3 regions of the Lentzea sp. NPDC004782 genome follow, and region 1 is predicted to be linked to each of the others. Evidence: riboswitches for the same ligand, from Rfam matches in the RefSeq annotation. Region 1 holds a riboswitch; each other region holds the start of a gene.
What was found. Region 1 has a riboswitch for cobalamin ahead of ABZV40_RS38980 (ribonucleoside-diphosphate reductase subunit alpha). Riboswitches for the same ligand answer to the same signal wherever they lie in the genome.
Positions count from the first base shown of each region.

Region 1 (4,576 bases):
TACACCAAAGAGTGAACCGTGTTCAGGGCGCGCGATTGGGGTTTGGCTTTGGCCGCCTCGTAAGGCATCCAAAGCCAAGCCCCAATCGCAATCGTCGCGAAGCGGCGATGACGCGACCAACGCACGTCGTCCGCCCGCGAAATCAGCTCACCACTCCAGCGAGCCGCCGTTCTGGTACTCGATCACCCGCGTCTCGAAGAAGTTCTTCTCCTTCTTGAGATCCATCATCTCCGACATCCACGGGAACGGGTTCTCCACCTGGTCCCAGACCGGCTCCAGGCCGAGCTGCGCGCACCGGCGGTTGGTGATGAACCGCATGTACTGCTCGCACAGGTCGGCGTTGAGGCCGAGGATGCCGCCGGGCATGGTGTCGCGGCCGTAGGCGATCTCCAGCTCGCAGCCCTCGGCGAGCATGGTGCGCACCTCCTTCTGGAACACGTCGTTCCACAGGTGCGGGTTCTCGATCTTGATCTGGTTGATGGCGTCGATGCCGAAGTTCAGGTGGATCGACTCGTCGCGCAGGATGTACTGGTACTGCTCGGCGATGCCGACCATCTTGTTGCGCCTGCCCAGCGACAGGATCTGCGCGAACCCGGTGTAGAACCACATGCCCTCGAAGACCACGTAGAACGCCACGAGGTCCTTGAGGAACGCCTGGTCGGAGTCGGGCGTGCCCGTCCTGAACTCGGGGTCCTCCAGGTGCTGCGTGTACTGCAGCGCCCACGCGGCCTTGTCGGTGATCGACGGGATCTCCCGGTACATGTTGAACAGTTCGCCCTCGTCCAGGCCGAGCGAGGTGCAGATGTACTGGAACGTGTGCGTGTGCACGGCCTCCTCGAAGGCCTGGCGCAGCAGGTACTGGCGGCACTCGGGGTTGGTGAGGTGCCGGTACACCGCGAGCACGATGTTGTTGGCCACCAACGACTCGGAGGTGGCGAAGAAGCCGAGGTTCCGCTTGATCATGCGGCGCTCCTCCTCGGTCAACCCGTCCGGCGACTTCCAGAGTGAGATGTCGGCCTGCATCGAGACCTCGGTCGGCATCCAGTGGTTGTTGCAGCCGTTGAGGTACTTCTCCCACGCCCAGTGGTACTTGAGCGGCAGCAGCTGGTTGACGTCCGCACGGCAGTTGATCATCGCTTTGTCGTCCACGGTGACGCGGGCGGCGCCTGCTTCGACGTTCACTGGCAAGCCTCACATTCGGGGTCGGTCACGGAGCAGGCGGTGGGGGAGACGGCGTTGAGCTTGCCGTCGGTGCCCTGCAGCGTGGACTTCTCCACGTGCGTGGCGCTCTGCGTGCGCAGGTAGTACGTGGTCTTGAGGCCGCGCACCCACGCCAGCTGGTACAGCTCGTCGAGCTTGCGGCCGCTGGGCCGGGCCAGGTAGAGGTTCAGCGACTGCGCCTGGTCGATCCACTTCTGCCGGCGCGCACCCGCCTCGATCAGCCACGAGCTGTCGACCTCGAACGCCGTGGCGTACAACGCCTTCAGGTGCGGTGGCACCCGGTCGATCGCGCCGAGGCTGCCGTCGTGCAGCTTCAGGTCCGAGATCATCTGCTCGTCCCAGAGCTTGCGCTGCTTCAGGGCGCGCACCAGGTCGGGGTTGATCACGGTGAAGTCGCCGGACATGTTCGACTTCACGTACAGGTTGCGGTACAGCGGCTCGATCGACTGGTTCACGCCGGTGATGTTCGCGATGGTCGCGGTCGGCGCGATGGCCATGACGTTCGAGTTCCGCATGCCCCTGCGGGCCTTCTCGCGCACGACGTCCCAGTCCATCGTGGACTCGCGGTCGACGCTCAGCTCACCCTCACCGCGGTGCCGCGCGAGGACCCCGACCGAGTCGATCGGCAGGATGCCCTGCGACCACAGCGACCCCTCGAACGACCGGTAGGCGCCGCGCTCCTCGGCCAGCTCGGCGGACGCGGTGATCGCGTAGTAGCTGAGCTCCTCCATGCTGCGGTCAGCGAACTCGACGGCTTCCTGCGACGCCATCGGCGTGCCGAGCGTGAACAGCGCGTCCTGGAAGCCCATCAGCCCCAGGCCGACCGGGCGGTGCTTCAGGTTGGAGTTCCGCGCCTCGGGGATCGTGTAGTAGTTCACGTCGATCACGTTGTCGAGCATGCGAACGGCCGTGCGCACGGTTTTTTCGAGGCGTGCGTGGTCGATGCCGCCGGCGGTGACGTGCTGTGCGAGGTTGACGCTGCCCAGGTTGCAGACCGCGACCTCGTCGGCCGAGGTGTTCAGGGTGATCTCGGTGCACAGGTTGGACGAGTGCACGACACCGCTGTGCTGCTGTGGCGACCGCAGGTTGCACGGGTCCTTGAACGTGATCCACGGGTGACCGGTCTCGAACAGCATGGTCAGCATGCGCCGCCACAGGTCGACGGCCTGCACCCGGCGGAAGACCTTGATCTCGCCGTTGTCGGCCTTCTGCTCGTACGCGCGGTACTTGACCGCGAAGTCGTCACCGAACGCGTCGTGCAGGTCCGGCACCTCGTCCGGCGAGAACAGCGTCCACTGACCGTTCGCGCGGACTCGCCGGATGAACTCGTCCGGCACCCAGTTCGCGGTGTTCATGTCGTGGGTGCGACGGCGTTCGTCGCCGGTGTTCTTGCGCAGGTCGAGGAACTCCTCGACGTCGATGTGCCAGGTCTCCAGGTACGCGCACACCGCGCCCTTGCGACGCCCGCCTTGGTTGACCGCGACCGCGGTGTCGTTGGCGACCTTGAGGAACGGCACCACCCCCTGCGACTTGCCGTTGGTGCCCTTGATGTGCGCGCCGATCCCGCGCACCGGCGTCCAGTCGTTGCCGAGCCCGCCGGCGAACTTGCTGAGCAGCGCGTTGTTGCTGATGCCGTGGAAGATCGCGGCGAGATCGTCGTCCACAGTGGTCAGGAAGCACGACGACAGCTGTGGCCGTGTGGTGCCCGAGTTGAACAACGTCGGTGTCGAGCACATGAAGTCGAACGACGACAGCAGCTCGTAGAACTCGATCGCGCGGGCGTCGCGGTCGTCCTCGTCGAGCGCCAGGCCCATGGCGACTCGCAGGAAGAACGCCTGTGGCAGCTCGTAGCGGCGGCCGTCGTGGTGCAGGAAGTAGCGGTCGTACAGCGTCTGCAGGCCCAGGAACTGGAAGTTCAGGTCGCGCTCCGGGCGCAGCGCCGCACCCAGGCGGGCCAGGTCGAAGTCCTCCAGGCGCGGGTCGAGCTGGCCGAGCTTGACGCCGTGACGGACGAACGACGTGAAGTACGACGGGTAGTGCTCGGTCATCTCGGCGTGCGACAGCGGCTCGCCACAGGCCTCGGCACGCAGCTTGTCGAGCAGCAACCGGGCGCTGACGTACGAGTAGTCCGGGTCCTGCTCGACCATCGTGCGGGCGGCCATGATCGGCGCCAGGGCGAGCTCGGCGTCGGTGATGCCGTCGTAGAGATTTCGCTTCGTCTCGGCCAGCACGGCCTCGGCCGACGCGTTGGGCAGGTCGGCACACGCTTCGTGAATGACCACTGAAAGGCGGTCGGGCACGCTCTCTCCTCGCGAGCTGAGCCGGAGGAAGTGCAGGCGCGCGCCACCGAGGGCACACAGCCGCCCTCCCTCGGGGCACCGTGTCGTGCGCGCAGGCTTGCGCGCACACCGGTGGCAGGTCTTCGGACTCGTGGGCGTGTTCCTCGCGCCTACCGGCCGTCGCTTCCCAGGCCTCGCGACCCAGTGCTTCGTTGACGGCTTTCGTTCCCACTCACCGCTGCGGGGCAGTCCCGGATTCCCACCGGGTTCCCTCTTGCCTCACCGGCCCGTTGCTCCGGGCCGGTGAACCACCAGCGCGGCAGATACTACATGTGGGGGTGGGGTCTGGATCACCACCCAACATGCGCGTGTCGTGGGTTATGGTCGGAAACGTGGATGATCATCGCCCGAAAGTTCTCGCGGGTGCTCTCGTCAGTGCGGTGCTCGCTTCGGCGTCCCTCGGAGCCGGTGCCGCGGCACCCGTGACGAGCGGTGTGCTGGCCGTGACGGCGGTGCTGGTGATGATCACCACCCGGCGATCAGGGTCACCCCGAGAGTGATCATCACGGCGGCGATCACGCCGTCCAGCACCCGCCACGAACGAGGCTTCGCGAACCACGGGCTCAGCAACCGGGCCCCGAACCCGAGTGCGACGAACCAGGTGACGCTCGCGGCCACCGCGCCGACCCCGAAGAGCCACCGTCCGGCCGCGATCGAGCCGAGCAGCAGCACCGTGTCGAGGTAGACGTGCGGGTTGAGCCACGTCAGTGCGATGGCGGTCAGCACGGGCCGGCCCTGCTGGGCTGAGCCGAGGTTCATCGCGGACGGCCGGAACGCCCGGCGCGCGGCCAGAACCCCGTACCCGGTCAGGAAAAGCCCGCCGACGACGGCCGCCGCGGTGATCACCTGCGGCCACCGGGCGACGATCACCCCGAACCCGGCGACACCGACCGCGACCAGAACGGCGTCGGAGAGCGCGCACACGGCGACGACCGGCAGCACGGCCTGACGCCGAAGTCCTTGGCGCAGCACGAAAGCGTTCTGCGCGCCGATCGCGACGATCAGGGTCATCATGG
Region 1 is NZ_JBEXJN010000065.1:977-5,552, forward strand. It holds gene ABZV40_RS38975 (ribonucleotide-diphosphate reductase subunit beta) at 148-1,182, opposite strand; gene ABZV40_RS38980 (ribonucleoside-diphosphate reductase subunit alpha) at 1,179-3,521, opposite strand; cobalamin riboswitch at 3,617-3,828, opposite strand; gene ABZV40_RS38985 (LysE/ArgO family amino acid transporter) at 4,026-4,574, opposite strand.

Region 2 (4,576 bases), on a different contig from region 1:
GCCGGTCTCTGGCGGGATCGCGGTCGTGCGGCAGGCGACCCATCTCGACGACCTCGGCGACCGTGAAGTCGAACTCGACCTGCGACTCCTGGGTGAGCGCCGCGAGCTCGCGGGCGAGGTTCCGTCGCTTGTGGACGTTCTCGCCGTCGATCCGCACGGCACCGGCGTCCGGCTTCAGCGCGCGGTAGACGCACCGGAGCGTGGTCGACTTGCCGCTGCCGTTCGGGCCGACGATGCCGACGACCTCGGCCGAGGCGGTGAGCGTGATGTCCTCGACGATCCCGCGGACCGCGACGCCGGTGAGCTCGACGCGCATCAACGTCCTCCGAACACGTAGCTCTTGCGGCGTATGAGGAAGATGAAGCACGGCACGCCGATCGCGGCCGTGATGACGCCGAGCGGCAGCTCTTCCGGCGCCGCGAGCATCCGGGCGGCCACGTCGACCCAGACGAGGAACGAGGCCCCGGCAAGGGGTGCGAGCGGCAGCACCCTGCGGTGGTCCGCGCCCACGACCATGCGCGTGAGGTGCGGCAGCATGAGCCCGACGAAGCCCACCGCGCCGCTGACCGCCACCAGCACGCCGGTGATCGCCGCGGTGACGACGAACAGCCGCGTGCGGAACCGGTTGACCTCGACACCCAGCGTGGTCGCCGTCTCGTCGCCCATCGCCAGCGCGTTCAGCTGCCGCGCCCTGGTGAGCAGGTACACGATCCCGAGCACCGTCACCGAGGTGGCCACGGGCAACGACTTCCAGTCCGCTCCGCCGAGGCTGCCGAGCAACCAGAACATCGCCGCCCGCGCCGCGTCCCCGCGTGGCGCCTGGAACACCAGCAGCATCGCGACGGCCGAGAACCCGTACGCCAGCGCGGTTCCGGTCAGCACCAGCCGCAACGGTGTGAGCCCCCGGCTCGTGCGCGCGGTGAGGTAGACCAGCGCGGTGGCACCGAGTCCGGTCAGGAACGCCCCGGTCGACAACGCGTAGACGCCGAGACCGGACAACACGCCGAGCGTCGCGACCGCCGTCGCACCGACGCTCGCGCCCGACGAGATGCCGAGCACATAGGGGTCCGCGAGCGCGTTGCGGACCATCGCCTGGATCGCGACGCCGACCGTGCTCAGCCCGGCACCGACGACCGCGGCGAGCAGCACGCGCGGCAGCCGGATGTCACAGACGATGTGGTACTGCCCGGCGAGGTCCGCGGGGATCGTGCCGCCGGTGACGGCCGCCCGCAACAGGTCGACCGTGACGCTGAACGGGACGGAGACGGGGCCGAGCGCCACGCCCGCCACGACGCTGACGGCGAGCACGCCGACGAGCGCGCTGATCTTCGCGATCACTGACAGCCCTTCCCGCAGTCCACGGCAGGAGTTCCCGGTTGAAAGCCGTGTGCGGGTGTTCGGGCTCGCCCCACCGGAGTGGGACCTACCGTTGCGGGTCAGCGCCGGACTTCGACCGGTCTTCCCCCGTGCACGACGACCCCACCCTAACTCACCGGCCAGTGCACAAAACCGCGCGGAGACGCGTTCAACAGGCATGGGCGGAGGAGACAAACGGCGATTACGGCGTCAGCGTCAACTGGGCGAGCAGGACACGGGGCAGAAGAACAGCCCCGCCTTCATCGCGTTCGCCCTGCTCGTCGCCGGTTTCCAGACCGGTGGCATCTGGGCCGAGGAGATCCCGGCGGCACTTGATCGGCTCTACTGCACGCCGGAGTTCTGTCTGGCGTTGCCGCAGGCGCTGATCGGCTGGGCGATCGCGGTCGCGCCGCTGCTGGTGCTCCTCTGGCGCCGCGACGTGGCGATCTACTCCAGCGCGTTCCTGGCAGGGCTCATGGGCATGTTGCTCATCGCGTCCGACGGCAGCTGGGTGGTGCCGTCGGCGTTCTTCGGGGTGGGACTGGTGTTCGTACCGATCAGCCTCGCGATCTCCCGCCTGGCCAAGCCCGGCTGGCGTGCCGTGGCGGTGGCCGGCCAGCACTGGTTGCTGCTGGCCGGCCTCATCCTCTGGCTGGCGTGACCTCGGGCTACGAGGAGCCTCACACGCCGAAGCGGCGGAAGTACTCCAGGACGTTGGTCATCTGATGCTCGACCAAGCCGAACTTCGGAGTGTCGTGCGGTTCGAGCATCGCGAGCACGTCGACGGACTCGGTCACCTTCTCACCGGGCACGACGATCTCGGCCCGGTCACCGGGGAAGATCGACACCTTGTGACCGAGGTGCCACACGTCCCTCCTGGATCCCTTGACCAGCACCTTCCACGGCGGGCTGTACTGCTCGGGGTCCCCCAGCTCGCCGCGGATCCGGAACAGGGCGTGGAACACGGACTCACCGGTGGCCATCTTGCGGCCGAACGGGCCGTAGACCGCCATCGTGATCTCTTTCGCGGTCCGCGCCTGCCACACGACGCGACCGACCCACACCTGCTCCTTGCCGGACTCGGGATCCTTGCCGTAGAGCGGGATCTGCCGGGAGATCGCCGGGAACTCGCCGTCCTTCGTCCATTCCGGAAGCTCCTCCTCCACCGGTTGGGGTGGTGGCGGTGGAACTGGCGGCCTCATCGGGCGCGGTGGTTGCGGTGGGGGCAGCTGACGGTGTGGCGGACGCATCGGTGGTTGCTGTGGGTGCATTGGTATTGGCTCCTGAAGATCGCCGTGACGTCAGCTGTGCCGGTCCAGAATGTCGCGCATCATTTGCCTCTTCTCCTCGATTGCGCGCCACATGGCTTCCTGTTCCGGGGGAGACAGGCTCGGCATCATGTCCTGCATCCGGCCGACCGCGTCCTGCAGCTGGAAGTAGTAGCTCTTGTCGGGCTGCGGCAGGTGTTCCGGCTCCCTGACCTTGGGCTGTTCGTCCGGCTCGTGCTTCGGTTCCTCGGCAGGATGATCGGGCTCGTGGTGTTCCGGTTCCCGGTCGTGCGTCGGGAGGTCGTCCGTCTTCTGTGGACCGAACGGCTCGTCGGGGTGCGGGTTGCCGTAGTCCGTCGGGTGCGACGGCGGCTCGTAGTGCTCCCCCTTGGCCCAGGGCGGCAGACCGTCGTCGACGTGCTTGCCGAGTTGGGTCGCCGCCTGCTCGGTGACCTCCCGGGCCGACGCCTCCATCGCCTCGCGGGCGACCGCCTTCTCCGCCGTGCCGGCGAGTGCCGTGCCGTCGGTCGCGATGGCGATGGCGACGTCACCGGTCAGCTGGCCGAGCGCGGCGAACGGGTCCTTCTTCCACTGCTCGAAGTTGAGGATGCCCTTGACGGCGTCGACCGGATGCGTGGCCATGTGCACCATGCCGGCGGCCTGCTTCATCATGTTCGCCGCGTACTCGCCGGGGTGCGAGATGTTGTACGGGTCGAGAGGGTTGGTCGCGCGGAGCAACTGCACGATGCCGAGCGCGGACTTGGTCAGACCGCTGTTGAAGGACCCGATCTGGTCGACCAGCTTGTCGGTCGTGTCCTCGAAGGCGGCGACGACCTTGGACAGGAAACCAGGTTCCTCCGGCGCTCTGTCCTTCGCCTTCGTGACCACCGACGCCGTCTGCGCGGCTGCCGCCCGCAACGCCTTCCGCGCGTCGGCGAGGATCCGCTCGGCCTGCTCCCGCTTGGCCTTGCCGGGATCGCTGAACGGTGCGAGTGGCGACGGTGCCGCGTCACCAGAGGTCATGGCGGCCAGTGCGGCCTTCTCGTACCGCGACGAGGCGTCGTCGTACTGCTTCTCCGCCGCCTTCGTCTCCGCCTTGGCCTCGTTGTAGAGGCGGATCGCCTCGGCGGCTTCCCGCTGGGCGCGTTCGACCGCGCCCTTGTACGTCACCAACGCGTCCACCACCGGGCCGAACGCCTCCGCGGCGTCGCGCCACTTCGGCGTCTCCTGGGCGAGGTAGCTGCCGAACTTCTCCGCCGCCTCCCCCGTCCACTGGCCGAGGTCCAATCGGGACATACCGGCGTGCGCCTCCTGGCAGGCGGTCGAGAGCTTGTGCAACCCGTTCGCCGTCTCCTCCAGGGACGTGACGCTGCCGGGCACCAGCTCGACGGGGTCGTCGGTGTCGCCGAGCTCACTGCGGCCGAAGAAACTCACGTGAGATCACCGACCCATTCCGCGGCACCGCGCACGTCCTTGGCCGACGAGTTCCACGCGTCGTCCAGGCCCTTGCCCGCCTTGTCCCACTCCTGCCCGACGGAGGTCGGCCGCATGGACTTCTCCAGCTCCTCCCATGACTTCTGGGACGCGTCGTCATGAGCGTGCGGGTTGCCCATGAGCAGCTGGAACGCCTGCTTGGCCTTTTCGTCCGCCTTCTCGTACACGGTCTTGGTGTCGGTGAGCGCGGACGCCATCGCCGTGCCTTCCTTCACCAGGTGCCGCAGACCCCACCGCCACCGCTCGAAGAACTCCTCGAACGCGTCGGCGAGCACCTCGTCCCCGCACTCGTCCTCGTCCGGGCAGATGATCCCGAACGTGGCCGTGGTGGACACGAGGTGCCCGCCGTCGGGCGCGATCTCCTTCAGGGCGGCGACGGTGTCGTTGATGCCCTTGATCGCCTGCGCCATCGCGCCGAGGTCGACGCCGAACCCGGTCACGCGTCCACCGCCAGCTCG
Region 2 is NZ_JBEXJN010000023.1:6,530-11,105, reverse strand. It holds gene ABZV40_RS21790 (ABC transporter ATP-binding protein) at 1-316, opposite strand, end outside; gene ABZV40_RS21785 (iron ABC transporter permease) at 316-1,338, opposite strand; cobalamin riboswitch at 1,371-1,508, opposite strand; gene ABZV40_RS21780 (hypothetical protein) at 1,535-2,017, shown strand; gene ABZV40_RS21775 (hypothetical protein) at 2,037-2,522, opposite strand; gene ABZV40_RS21770 (putative T7SS-secreted protein) at 2,658-4,058, opposite strand; gene ABZV40_RS21765 (hypothetical protein) at 4,055-4,558, opposite strand; gene ABZV40_RS21760 (SseB family protein) at 4,555-4,576, opposite strand, start outside.
Region 2: another riboswitch for cobalamin. It lies ahead of ABZV40_RS21785 (iron ABC transporter permease); the one in region 1 lies ahead of ABZV40_RS38980 (ribonucleoside-diphosphate reductase subunit alpha).

Region 3 (4,576 bases), on a different contig from region 1:
GAACAGGATGAGGTTGGACTCCTTGCCCTCCCGCACGGCCTTGCGGAGGTCGGATCCCTCCAGCTTCAGGCCGGGCCCGCTGCGGCCGCGGGCCTGCTGGTGCGGCGCCGCGTTCGTGAGGGTGTCGACCAGGTGCAGTCCGCTTCCGTCCACTTCGGACGAACGCACGACCCGGCCGGTGCGGGCACGGGCCCTGGACCGCTTGCCCGGCGCGCCTTCCCCGACTCCGGGAACCTCCAGCAGGCGTGCTTTGAACGCCGGCGCGGGTTCCGGTGCCGGACGGTCCTGCGGCGCGTTCCCGTTGCCCGCCGGGCCTTCCTGCGGTTCGGGCAGCTCACCACCGCCGGGGCCGTCGTCGTCCGGGCCGTCTGGCTCGTCCGCGTGCTCGGCGGCCTGGCGCATCGCGTCTTCGAGCTGCTGCTCCTCGATGCCCGGCTCGTCGAACGGGTCGCGCCGACGACGGTGCGGCAGAGCGAGCCGGACGGCGGTCTCGACGTCGGTCTCCTCCACCTCCGTCGCGCCGCGCCAGGCCGCGTGGGCGGTGGCGGCACGGGCGACGACGAGGTCCGCGCGCATGCCGTCGACCTCGAAAGCCGCGCAGACGGCGGCGATCCTGCGCAGCTCACCGTCCGGAAGGGACACTCGCGGGAGGTTCGCGCGTGCCTGCGTGATCTGCTGCTTGAGCTTCGCGTCCTCGTCCGCCCACTTCGCGGCGAACGTCACCGGGTCGGCCTCGTAGGCGAGCCGGCGCCGGATCACCTCGGTGCGGACACCGACGTCCCGTGCCGCCTTCACCGCCACGGTCAGCCCGAACCGGTCGAGCAGCTGCGGCCGCAGCTCGCCCTCCTCGGGGTTCATCGTGCCGACCAGCAGGAACTGCGACGGGTGCGACACCGAGACGCCTTCGCGCTCCACGTGCGCCCGCCCCATCGCCGCCGCGTCGAGCAGCAGGTCGACCAGGTGGTCGTGCAGCAGGTTGACCTCGTCGACGTAGAGCACGCCCCGGTGCGCCGCGGCCAGCAGCCCGGGCTGGAACGCCCGCACCCCCTCGGTCAGCGCCTTCTCCAGGTCGAGCGACCCGACCAGCCGGTCCTCGGTGGCACCGACCGGCAACTCGACGAGTTTCGCGGGCCTGCGCTCACTGCCGTCGTGCGGCGCGTCCGGGCAGTCCGTCGTGCCCGGCACGCAGCCGAACCGGCAGTTCTCGGAGACGTCCAGCTCGGGCAGCAGCGCGGCCAGGGCACGCACGATCGTCGACTTCGCGGTCCCCTTCTCGCCGCGCACGAGAACACCGCCGATACCGGGGTGCACGGCGTTCAGCAGCAGGGCCAGCCGGAGGTCGTCATGTCCGACGACAGCCGAAAAGGGGAACATGCTCGGCGAAGTCCTTCCTCGGGTGTCCACGCCCGTGGCCGGTGGTCGAAAGAGGGGGACGAGTTCCTGACTCCCGGCCTCCTCCTCGAGAACCGGTCACAGTCGCGGGACGGCGCCGGATTCGCACCGGCTTCCTCGCACTCCCCTCACAGCCCCGGCATCGTCGCATTTCGGTCCTGCCGGTCCAACAGCCAGGTGAGCGACATCGCGTCGCGGACGCGGCAGGCTGCTGGTTCTCAGTCGCACTAGCGCTGCGAAGTCCTGGCAACCGAGGTCGCGGACGCGCTGGTAGAGCAACTTCTCGTCCGCTTCCAGGACCGAGTCGTCCTGCTCGAGGACGAGCATCGGACTCCGCGAGGTCTGTGGTCACCTGACAACACCACGGCCGCCGCGATGTCACATCAGAGCAGGCTCTGGAACTCCGCCCACGCCTCCCGCACCTCGTCGCCCGTCCACTCCAGCGCGGGCTCCGCCACCGTGACCTCGGTCTTGGCCATCTGACCGTCCCGCCAGAACCGCCCGAGGAACTTCCCGCTCGCCTCGGTCAGCCGGGCCGGGTCGCCGGGCAGGTGCAGCGCGAACTGGTGGGTGTGCGGCTCCGGCAGGCCCATCGCCTCGGCGACCACCTTGGCGTGCGCGACGTAGGTGCCCAGGCGGGGCAGCACGGTGTCGAGGCCGTGCAGGGCCGACAGCGCCGCCGGCCACTGCTGGAACAGCATGCCGCCGTAGCGGTGCCGCCAGACGCGGGCCTGGTCGACGAAGTCCCGGGTGCCGGCGAGTGCCGCACCGGAGATGCCCTCCAGCGACTTGTAGAACGAGACGTAGATCGAGTCGAAGAGGCCCGCGATCTCCTCCAACGGCTTGCCGAGGCCGTACGTGCTCTCCCACAGACGGGCGCCGTCGAGGTGCACGACGGCGTCGCGGTCGCGGGCGGCGTCGACCACGGACACCAGCTCGTCCCAGGTCGGCAGGACGAAGCCGGCCTCGCGGTCGGGGACCTCCACCAGCAGCGTGCCGAACGGTTCCGGGCAGTCCGCCACGTGCTCGTTCGCGACCTTGATCGGGCGGAGGCCGGACAGGACGGTCAGCGCGTCGTCCTCGTGGTGCAGGGGGTGGGCCAGCGGGTGCATCGCCACGATCGGGTTGTGGGTGCGGTCGGCCCAGCAGCGCAGGGCGATCTGCTGCGCCATGGTGCCGGTCGGCACGAACAGCGCCGCCTCGGTGCCGAGCAGTTGCGCGACCCGCGTTTCCAGGGCGCCCACCGGGCCGCCTTCGCCGTAGCGGTCCGGGTCGACGTCCGGCACCGGGCCGAGCAACTCCAGCAGCGACTTCTTGCGGACTCCCGAGAGCTGGCGGTTCATCACCCCGGCATCAAACCCCAGCGGCCAGCGTGTTCGCGAGCGAAATGACGCCCGCTCGGATGTCGTGGGCGGTCATGCCCTGGTCGAGCAGGAACGCGATGTGCTCGCCGCGCAGCACGGCCAGCAGGGTGTGGGCCTTGAAGGTGGAGCCGACGAGCCCCGTCAGCCGGTCGACGGTGAGCTGGAAGTTGCCCTCGCAGCTGCGGGTCGTGGTCCGCTCGACCGCGATCACCAGCGGCAACGACGCCAGCACGTGGTCGAACAGGGTGCCGGCGAACTCGGCGGCGGTGCGGCACTCCAGTGAGGCGACCTTGATCCACGACGCGGCCGTCTCGTCCACGACGGCCTGGATGAGGCCCGCCTTGTCGCCGAACCTGCGGAACACCGTGCCCTTGCCGACGCCCGCCGCCGCGGCCACGTCCTCCATCGACACGGCCTCGACGCCGTGCTCGCAGATCAGGTCGGTGGCGGCCGCGAGCAACGCGGCCCGGTTGCGCGCGGCATCGGCTCGCATCACAGCTCCTTGACATAAGCGGACTGACGGTCCGTATAGTAGCAACCGGACCGTCAGTCCGCTTACTGGGGGAGATCACGAGATGAAGGCAGTGCGGTTCCACGAGTTCGGCGGCCCCGAGCTGCTGGTCGCGGAAGAGGTCGCGGACCCGGTCGGCGACACCCTTGTCGACGTCACCGCGATCGGCCTCAACTACGGCGAGACGGTCATCCGCCGCGGCAAGGGGCGCGAGCTCTTCCCGTGGTATCCGGGCCCGACGCTGCCCGCCGTCCTGGGCTCGGAGGTCGTCGGCATCACGCAGGACGGACGCCGCGTCATCGGCGTGCCGAGAGACGGCGCCTACGCCACGAAGGCCGTCGTCGAAGATCCGGTCGAGCTGCCGGACGACGTGAGCGACCACGAGGCCCTGGCCCTGTTCCTGCAGGGCACCACCGCGGTCGCCGCAGCGAAGGCGGCGCGCATCCGACCGGGCGACCGGGTGCTGGTCGAAGCGGCGAACGGCGGCGTCGGCACCCTGCTCGGGCAGCTCGCGGAACGGGCGGGCGCGACCGTGCTGAAGGCGTCCAGCAGGTGCGGCATCGGCTACGACTGGGACGGTCTGGAGCCCGTGGACGTCGTGTTCGAGTCGATCGGCGGCCGGATCGGCCGCAACGCGTTCGAGCTGCTCAAGGACGGCAGCGGACGGATGGTCGTCTTCGGGTACGCGAGCGGTGAGCCGTTGGACGTCACAGCCGGCGACATCTTCCGCAAGGGTGTCGCGGTCATGGGCCTGCCGCGCGACGTCACGCTGCAAGAGGTCTTCAGCCACAACCTCAAGCCGGTGCTCGGCGACGTCTACAAGCTCGACGAGATCGCCGAGGCGCACCGGGCGCTGGAGGCCCGCACGACGACGGGCAAGCTCATCGCGCGACCGTGACCGACTTCGGTGCGCGGAACGACAGCAGGTTCAGCCACTCCGGCGCCGGCCCGACCAGGTGCAACGACGGTTCGTGCGCCGCCACGGTCCGCAGCACCACCGCGGTTTCCAACCGGGCCAGACCGGCGCCGAGGCAGAAGTGGCGGCCGTACCCGAACGCCAGGTGCCGCGGGTCGTTCTCCTTGCCGCTCAACAACAGCACCAGCTCGGCACCGGCAGGCACGCGCACCCCGGACAGCACCACCTCGCGGGCGGTCAGCCGGCGCCAGGTCACCACGGGCGTCTCGGTCCGCAGCACGTCCTCGACGAACGACTCGGCGACCTCCCGGTCGGCCAGCCGCGCCCACAGCGCACGGTCCCGCAACGCCCGGTGCAACGCCGTGGACAGCAGCTGGGTCGTCGTCTCCTGAC
Region 3 is NZ_JBEXJN010000003.1:45,193-49,768, reverse strand. It holds gene ABZV40_RS03510 (putative cobaltochelatase) at 1-1,374, opposite strand, end outside; cobalamin riboswitch at 1,414-1,554, opposite strand; gene ABZV40_RS03505 (beta-eliminating lyase-related protein) at 1,776-2,735, opposite strand; gene ABZV40_RS03500 (helix-turn-helix domain-containing protein) at 2,746-3,249, opposite strand; gene ABZV40_RS03495 (zinc-binding dehydrogenase) at 3,332-4,165, shown strand; gene ABZV40_RS03490 (hypothetical protein) at 4,149-4,576, opposite strand, start outside.
Region 3: another riboswitch for cobalamin. It lies ahead of ABZV40_RS03510 (putative cobaltochelatase); the one in region 1 lies ahead of ABZV40_RS38980 (ribonucleoside-diphosphate reductase subunit alpha).